Regions from separate parts of the Nitratireductor aquibiodomus genome, predicted to be linked through region 1. Evidence: predicted binding sites of a transcription regulator. Region 1 holds the regulator's gene; the other holds the start of a gene.
What was found. Region 1 encodes PhoB, which activates phosphate uptake and scavenging genes when phosphate is short. Its sites were predicted from a motif close to TGTCATNNANCTGTCAT; they were not measured.
Positions count from the first base shown of each region.

Region 2: phnC (phosphonate ABC transporter ATP-binding protein) is a predicted target of PhoB. The motif match lies at 2,670-2,686, and genes of this name have one in related genera.

Region 1 is NZ_FNSL01000001.1:2,069,469-2,073,621, forward strand. It holds gene BLW55_RS09820 (sigma-70 family RNA polymerase sigma factor) at 1-541, opposite strand, end outside; gene BLW55_RS09825 (NepR family anti-sigma factor) at 547-753, opposite strand; gene BLW55_RS09830 (response regulator) at 957-1,751, shown strand; gene BLW55_RS09835 (DUF1328 domain-containing protein) at 1,884-2,051, shown strand; gene BLW55_RS09840 (hypothetical protein) at 2,142-2,468, shown strand; gene phoB (phosphate regulon transcriptional regulator PhoB) at 2,535-3,221, opposite strand; gene phoU (phosphate signaling complex protein PhoU) at 3,259-3,969, opposite strand; gene pstB (phosphate ABC transporter ATP-binding protein PstB) at 3,992-4,153, opposite strand, start outside.
Region 2 is NZ_FNSL01000001.1:2,985,807-2,989,959, reverse strand. It holds gene BLW55_RS14245 (aminotransferase class I/II-fold pyridoxal phosphate-dependent enzyme) at 1-1,084, shown strand, start outside; gene BLW55_RS14240 (NAD(P)H-dependent flavin oxidoreductase) at 1,186-2,142, shown strand; gene BLW55_RS14235 (GFA family protein) at 2,155-2,562, opposite strand; gene phnC (phosphonate ABC transporter ATP-binding protein) at 2,789-3,631, shown strand; gene phnD (phosphonate ABC transporter substrate-binding protein) at 3,719-4,153, shown strand, end outside.

The sequences.
Region 1 (4,153 bases):
AGACCGAATTGGTGATCTGGGTCGAGATGGCATCCGGCCCAAAATCATTCTCACCGGTGATAGCCAGTATCTCCTGCAGCCGCGTGCGGGCACGGCTGACACGGCTCTTGATCGTGCCGACGGCGCAGCCGCATATCTCGGCGGCCTCCTCATAGGAGAACCCTGATGCGCCGATCAAAATGATCGCCTCGCGCTGATCTTCTGGCAGCTGCTCGAGCGCACGGCGGAAGTCCTTGAGGTCGACCGATCCCTCCTGGGGAGGATGAACGGAAAGACGGGCGGTGATGGCACCATCGCTGTCCTCGACCTCGCGTTTGCGCTTGCGCATCTGCGAATAAAACTCGTTGCGCAGGATGGTGAAGAGCCATGCCTTCAGATTTGTGCCCGGTTGATAGCTTGCCTGCTTGTCCCACGCCTTGACGAGCGCCTCCTGAACCAGGTCATCGGCCCGGTCGGCATTCTTCGAAAGCGAAACCGCGAACGCACGCAGACTGGGCACGGCAGCGAGAAGATCATCACGAAAGCCCGGATACACACTCATAGATATCAATCCTTGTTTCCGGCGGTGTCAGCACTGCTCTTCTGCTCGAGCTTATTGAGCAGATCGCTGAACCGGTCCGGAATGTCTTCCGCAATCAAATCGTCGTAGTATTGCCTGAGCTTGCGCCCGATCTCGGAGTTTGCGCCGAGAGGGTCATCCCCCTTCCCACGCCTTTCCACACCGCTTCGGGTATTGGGTTTGCCGTAATTCATGCCCTGTCTTCATCCATAAGGTCTTGTCTCCCACTGGCCCGGGCATATCCGATTGCCTCGCGCCACCACTGTCTTGTGTCTTGCCAAACGCCGCCGATTGGAAATCGTTCCGTCCCTGCGGAACATTTTCGCGGAACGGGCGTTTCACACATCATAAATATACATTGTTCCCATTGCCACGTTACGAGGGAGACCTAAAATCCATGACCCTGTCAGCGCGTATCGCTCCGCACCTTCCCTATCTGCGGCGCTTTTCAAGAGCGGTATCCGGTTCTCAATCGAGCGGTGACGCCCTGGTGGCTGCGGTGCTTGAGGCGCTTATCGCCGACACGAGCATCTTTCCCGAGGCGTCGACCGACAGGATCGCGCTCTTCAGGCTGTTCACATCGCTGTTCGAAACGCTTGATGTGCGAGTGCCCGACAACGCCCCTACCTCCGCCTGGGAGCAGCGCGCCTCGAGCAATCTGTCATCCCTCGCGCCGCGTCCACGCCAGGCATTCCTTCTGGTAGCGGTCGAGAACTTTCGCCCGGAGGAGGCAGCGGAGATTCTGGAGACCGATCTCAACGGCATCAACGCAATGCTGCACGATGCCAGCGAAGAAATTTCCCGCCAGGTGGCAACCGATATCCTGATCATCGAGGATGAGCCTCTGATCGCCATGGATATCGAGGAGATGGTCGAAAGCCTCGGTCATCGGGTTGTCGGCAACGCCCGCACGCACAAGCAGGCCGTCGAGATGTTCGCGAAGACCCAGCCGAAAATGGTGCTTGCTGATATCCAGCTTGCGGATGGAAGCTCGGGCCTCGATGCCGTGAACGAAATTCTCGAAGCGGCGACCGTTCCCGTCATCTTCATCACGGCTTTCCCGGAGAGATTGCTGACCGGCGAACGCCCGGAGCCGACTTTCCTGGTAACCAAGCCGTTCAGTCCTGAAATGGTCAAGGCGCTGATCAGTCAGGCGCTGTTCTTCGATCACCAGGCACGCGCCGCCGCCTGATTGAGTGCTGGCTTCACCGCTTGCTAAGGGCCGCCCTCCACGGGCGGCCTTTTATTTTGCCGGTTTTCTTTCGGCCGGGAACCAATCTCCGTGCGCAGGCGTTTAGCATCCATAACTAAACGGAGAGACAGCATGCTTTACTGGGCACTTATATTTCTGGTCGTGGCGCTCATCGCCGGCGCGCTCGGTTTTGGCGGGATTGCTGGTGCATCAGCGGGGATAGCGCAGATTCTGTTCTATATTTTCCTCGCTCTTCTTGCCATTTCCCTGATCATGGGACTGCTGAGGAGACGCGGCTAAACAAAGGGACGCAACGTAAACGAATGCGGCACCCGGCGAGGCGGACCATCCATGGCTTCCGCTTCGGGGAGACAGTGAAAGGAGAACGCCATGGAACACATCGCTGCGCTTCTTCTGATTGTCGGCTGCTCCGGCAACGTGGCCGAATGCCGCGAACTGCCCGCCCCCACGCCTGTCTATGAGACGTTCGAGGAGTGCGAGGCGGAAAGGCCTCTCTCGATGCGCGAGCTCGAAAATGAGGCTCCGCAGGTTATGGCGACATGTGTCTACGTTGATCCGGCGCTCGTCTACGACGACGCGGTTCTGGAATGGGACATTACGGACGACGGCAAGCTGACGGCCACCCTTGAGCCGGTGACGAGCTTTGCGGTTGCTCGGAACGAACATGGCAGGCCCGCGAGCACGCTTATGAAGTGACCGGACCGACTGCAACAGCATATGAAAACCCCGGCAACCGCGCCGGGGTTTTTGTGTCGGTCTGTCTCAGGCTTCACGGATAGCGTAGCCGGCGCCGCGAATGGTGCGGATCACGTCGGGAAGCCGGCCCTGATTCACGGCCTTGCGCAACCGGCCCACATGAACGTCAACCGTGCGCTCGTCGATATAGATCGTTTCACCCCAGACATTGTCGAGCAGCTGGCTGCGCGAGAAAACGCGGCCGGGATGCTGCATCATGAATTCCAGAAGGCGGAACTCTGTCGGTCCGAGACGGATCTCATTCTTGCGCCGGTAAACGCGGTGCGATTCCCGGTCGAGCACAATGTCGCCGACGGAGAGAACCGTTGACAGCACTTCCGGCTTGGCCCGGCGCAGGAGCGCGCGGACACGCGCCACGAACTCCGGCGTCGAAAAGGGCTTCACGAGATAATCGTCGGCCCCGGTGGAAAGTCCGCGCACGCGATCGCTTTCCTCACCGCGCGCGGTGAGCATGATGATCGGCAGGCGCTCGGTTTCCGGGCGCATGCGAAGCCGGCGACAAAGTTCGATACCCGACACAGCCGGGACCATCCAGTCCAGAACGAGCAGATCCGGAACATTTTCCTGCAGGCGCACCTCGGCTTCATCGCCGCGCGAAATCATCTCTACCTGATAACCCTCGGCCTCCAGATTGTATTTCAGCAGGACGCAGAGCGGTTCGTCGTCTTCAACGACCATGACCTTGGGGGCAATCATGGAAGGCATTCTCCTAGGGCATTGCTACGGCCGACTACGCATCCGCATCGACCGTCATCTGTGTTTCATCGAGCTTCGGCCGCTGGACCGGAAGCTGTTCCCCCGTCACCACATAATAGGCATTTTCGGCGATATTCGTCACGTGATCGCCGATGCGTTCGAGATTCTTGGCGCAGAACAGAAGATGCGTGCACGACGTTATGTTGCGCGGATCCTCCATCATGTAGGTCAGCAGTTCGCGAAACACCGACGTATACTGGATGTCGATCTTCTCATCCTCGTCGCGCAACCGGATCAGCGCTTCGGCATCGCGCTTCACATAGTGCTCGACCACCGCATTGACCTGATGCAGCACCAGACCTGCCATCGCATCGATGGAATGGGCGAGCGTGCGCGGCGTGGCGCTCTGCCCGACCGCGCTCACGCGCTTGGCGATGTTCTTGGCGAGATCGCCAATACGCTCCAGGTCGGCTGCCATGCGAATGGCGCCCACAACGCTGCGCAGATCCTGCGCCATCGGCTGGCGCTTGGCGATCAGCGTGATCGCGCGCTCGTCGAGATCGCGCTGCTTGGCATCCATGATCGTGTCGTCGGAGATGACACGCTGCGCGAGCGCAGTGTCGGAGTTGAGCAGGGCATTGGTTGAGGCGCGGGTCATCGCACCGGAGAGATCGCCCATATCGCGGATGAGGCGGTCGATCTCACCGAGTTCCTCATCGAAGGAGCTGACTGTGTGCTCGCCCATGATCTGGTTCCTTATCTGTGCGTCAACCGAAGCGGCCGGTGATGTAATCCTGGGTGCGCTTGTCATCCGGATTGGTGAACATCTTGTCCGTCGGACCTTCCTCGACAAGATTGCCCAGATGGAACATGGCCGTGCGCTGCGACACGCGCGCCGCCTGCTGCATGGAGTGCGTGACGATGACGAT
Region 2 (4,153 bases), 920 kb from region 1:
CATGACCGCCTCCGACATGGAGAGCATGACGCTTGGCGAACTGACGCAGATGGCCGGGCCTTCCGCGCGTGAAAATCTCGATGCGCTGTGGCTCGGCTACACGGAAACATGGGGCGCGCCGGACCTGCGCGAGGCCATTGCCGCCACATATGACGGTCTTTCCGCGCGTGACATCCTCTGCTTCGCCGGTGCCGAGGAAGGCATTTATGCGGCCATGCGGGTGATGCTTTCACCCGGGGATCACGCCATCGTTTCCGTTCCAAACTACCAGGCTGCGGAGACCGTGCCGCTGGGGCTGTGCGCGGTGACCGGCGTTCCGCTTCTGGAAAACGACAACTGGCGGCTCGATCTCGATGCGGTGCGTGCCGCGATCCGTCCCAACACGAAGCTCATCTCGGTCAACCTGCCCAACAATCCGACCGGCGCCCTGATGCCGCAGGAGGATTTCGCAGCCCTCGTGGCGCTTTGCCGCGAGCACGATCTCTACCTTTTCAGTGATGAGGTCTACCGCCTGCTCGAACGCGACGAGGCCGGGCGCCTGCCGCAGGCAGCGGAAGCCTATGAGAAGGGCGTTTCCCTCAACGTGATGTCCAAGGCCTATGGCCTGCCGGGCCTGCGTATCGGCTGGATCGCCAGCCGCGACAGCGCGCTGTTGCAGAAGCTGGAGCGCTACAAGCACTATCTCTCCATCTGCAATTCCGCCCCAAGCGAACGGCTGGCGGTGATGGCGCTTTCGGTGAGCGACCGGATCCTCGCGCGCAACCGCGCGCTTATCGCAGAGAATCTGGAGAAGATGGATACTTTCTTCGCAGAGTATCCGGACCTGTTCGACTGGCGGCACCCGGATGGCGGCTGCGTTGCCTATCCACGCTACAACGGGCGGGACGGTGTCGAGCGTTTCTGTCATGATCTCGTGGAGCAGGCGGGCGTTCTGCTGTTGCCCGCCTCGGTCTACCGTTCAGAGCTGATGGAGACCCCCGCGGGACGCTTCCGCGTTGGCTTCGGACGCAGGGGTATTGAAGCCGGGCTTGCGGCGATGAAGGATTTCATCGCGCGTCGGCACAACGACATCGCGCCCGCCTGAGAAAGCATCGGCACAAAATGTGCGACCGGAGGTTTTCAATACGGGGTGAGATGCTGTAGAAGCTTTGACGTTTACGAATACGTCAATTAAGGGGACTGCTCATGGCGCTTCCGGCCGTTTTTGACACATTGCGTTTGCCCGTGGTCGGCGCGCCTCTGTTCATCATCTCGCATCCGCCGCTGGTGGTGGCGCAGTGCAAGGCTGGCGTGGTGGGCTCGTTTCCCGCGCTCAACGCCCGCCCCAAGGAACAGCTCGACGAGTGGCTTTCGCAGATCACCGAAGAGCTGGCCGCGCATGACGCACAGAACCCGGATCGCCCCTCCGCCCCCTTTGCGGTCAACCAGATCGTTCACCGTTCCAACGACCGGCTGGAGCACGATCTGAGGGTCTGCGTGGACCACAAGGTGCCGATTGTGATCACCTCGCTCGGCGCGGTCGAGGAAGTGAACCAGGCCGTCCATTCCTATGGCGGTATCGTGTTGCACGACATCATTCACGACCGCCATGCACGCAAGGCGATCGAAAAGGGCGCTGACGGACTGATTGCCGTGGCAACCGGTGCCGGCGGTCATGCGGGCACGCTCTCGCCCTTCGCGCTGGTGCAGGAAATCCGGCAGTGGTTCGACGGACCGCTGCTTCTCTCGGGCGCCATTGCCAATGGCGGTGCGGTGCTCGCCGCCGAAGCGATGGGCGCGGATCTTGCCTATATCGGCTCGCCGTTCATCGCCACGCACGAAGCGCGTGCGCCGGGCGACTACAAGGAAATGATCGTCTCTTCGCGCGCAGCCGATATCGTCTACTCCAACCTCTTTACCGGCGTGCACGGCAATTATCTGAAGGGCTCCATCGTGAAAGCCGGCATGGACCCTGACAATCTGCCGGAAGCCGATCCCTCCAAGATGAATTTCGCCAGCGCCGACGCAAAGGCCTGGCGCGACATCTGGGGCAGCGGACAGGGTGTCGGTGCGGTGAGCGAGATCACCGGCGCAGGCGCGCTCGTGGACCGGCTTGCAGACGAGTATGCCGCGGCAAAGAATCGGCTCTGCGGCCCTCGCTAACCCTTTCGCGCATCACCCCGGCAGGCCGTCCAGCCGGGTTACCTCATCCAGCCCGTCATCCCAGTTCGCCCGGCTGGAAAGACAGATATGCGCATTGGGGCGCACGTCAACGGGCGTATCGAGGCTGCCAGCAGGAACGACAATCATCGCGCCACCGGCCTCCGCCCTCGGCAGGGCTGAACCACAGGTTCGGCAGAAGCTCCTCCTGTGCCGCGCATCGGGCACGCGATAACTCTCGATACAGTCTTCGCCTGAAAGCCAGGTGATCTCGGCCTCGCTCGAAAACAGATTTGCCGCATGGGCGGAGCCCGACCCTTTCCTGCATCGTGAACAGTGACACAGATAAAAGCGCTCGAATGTGCCTGAGATCTCAAATCTCACCGTGCCACACAGACACTTGCCGGAATGCTTCGTACTCATGGTTTGTTTCCCTCCAGACAGCGCCCCTTAGCGGCAGGACCCCTTAACACATCCGGCAGAGAACCGCATTCGATGCGTACCACCCCGTGTCTGTAGGAGCTGTGTACTGTCAAAAAACCGTCATCCAGGCGACATCCAGGTTTCATCCACACCCATTAGGCGAAAGAGCAACAAGGGCGGAAAGCCCGCGGGAGAGCCGCAACAAGGCGCTTAACGGGATCAGCAAATGCTTGAAATTCGACAGGTCACCCGACGCTTCGGACAGAACACGGCCGTGCGCGACGTGGAACTGGAAATCGAACAGGGCCAGATGGTCGGCATCATTGGCCGCTCCGGTGCCGGCAAATCGACGCTTCTGCGCATGATCAACCGGCTGATCGATCCGTCCGAAGGCTCGATCTCATTTCAGGGCAAAGAGGTATCGGCTCTTAAAGGCGCGGAGCTGCGCCGTTGGCAGCGCGATTGCGCCATGATCTTCCAGCAGTTCAATCTGGTGCCGCGCCTCGACGTGCTGACCAACGTCCTGCTCGGGCGCCTCAACCATCGTTCCACCGTTCTCAACCTGATGAACATGTTCACCCGCGAGGAGCGCATCCGCGCCATCGCCGCACTGGAGCGCCTCGACATCGCCCAGACGGCGCTGCAGCGCGCTGGCACCCTTTCCGGCGGTCAGCAGCAGCGCGTTGCGATTGCCCGTGCTCTCATGCAGGAACCGAAGGTGATCCTCGCCGACGAGCCGATCGCCTCGCTCGATCCGCTCAACGCCAAGGTGGTTATGGACTCGCTGGCCGACATCAACGCCCGCGAAGGCATCACCGTCATCACCAACCTGCACACGCTCGACACGGCGCGCGCCTATTGCAACCGCATTATCGGCATGGCCAAGGGCGCGGTGGTTTTCGACGGCCCGCCTGAGGCGCTGACCAGCGAAGCGGTGCGCACCATTTATGGCGGCGAGGAAGGCGCGGAGCTTTCCGAAGCCATTACCTCCACCAGCATCAATGTTCCGGCTCCGCAGCCGGCAAGGAAATCGATCGGTCAGGCGCAACCGGCGCTCGCCGCCGTCTGACCTACGGGATCGCCTGGCCCGCGTAACGGGCCGCTCTGCCTGAAAACCCGCCGGCGGGAAAAGCCGGCACCCAAATGGAGAGACGTCATGTTCAAGAAAGCTCTTATGGGCGCCGTAGCGCTCACCGCAATGATGGTCGGGGGCGCACAGGCCGAAGACCTGAAGGAATTCCGCATCGGCATTCTCGGCGGCGAAAACGAAGCCGACCGCCTGCGCAACTTCTCCTGCATGGTCGACAAGCTTCCTGAGGTTCTGGGCGTCGAGAAGGTCGCTCTGTTCCCGGCTGCCGACTATGACGGCGTGATCCAGGGCCTGCTCGGCGGCACGCTCGACTATGCCGAGCTCGGCGCTTCGGGCTATGCAAAGGTCTATCTGGAAGACCCGAAGGCCGTTGAGCCGATCCTCACAACGGTGCAGACCGACGGTTCGACCGGCTATCACTCGGTCATGGTGGCCCGCAAGGATTCCGGCATCAAGTCGCTGGAAGACATGAAGGGCAAGAAGCTCGGCTTCGCCGACCCG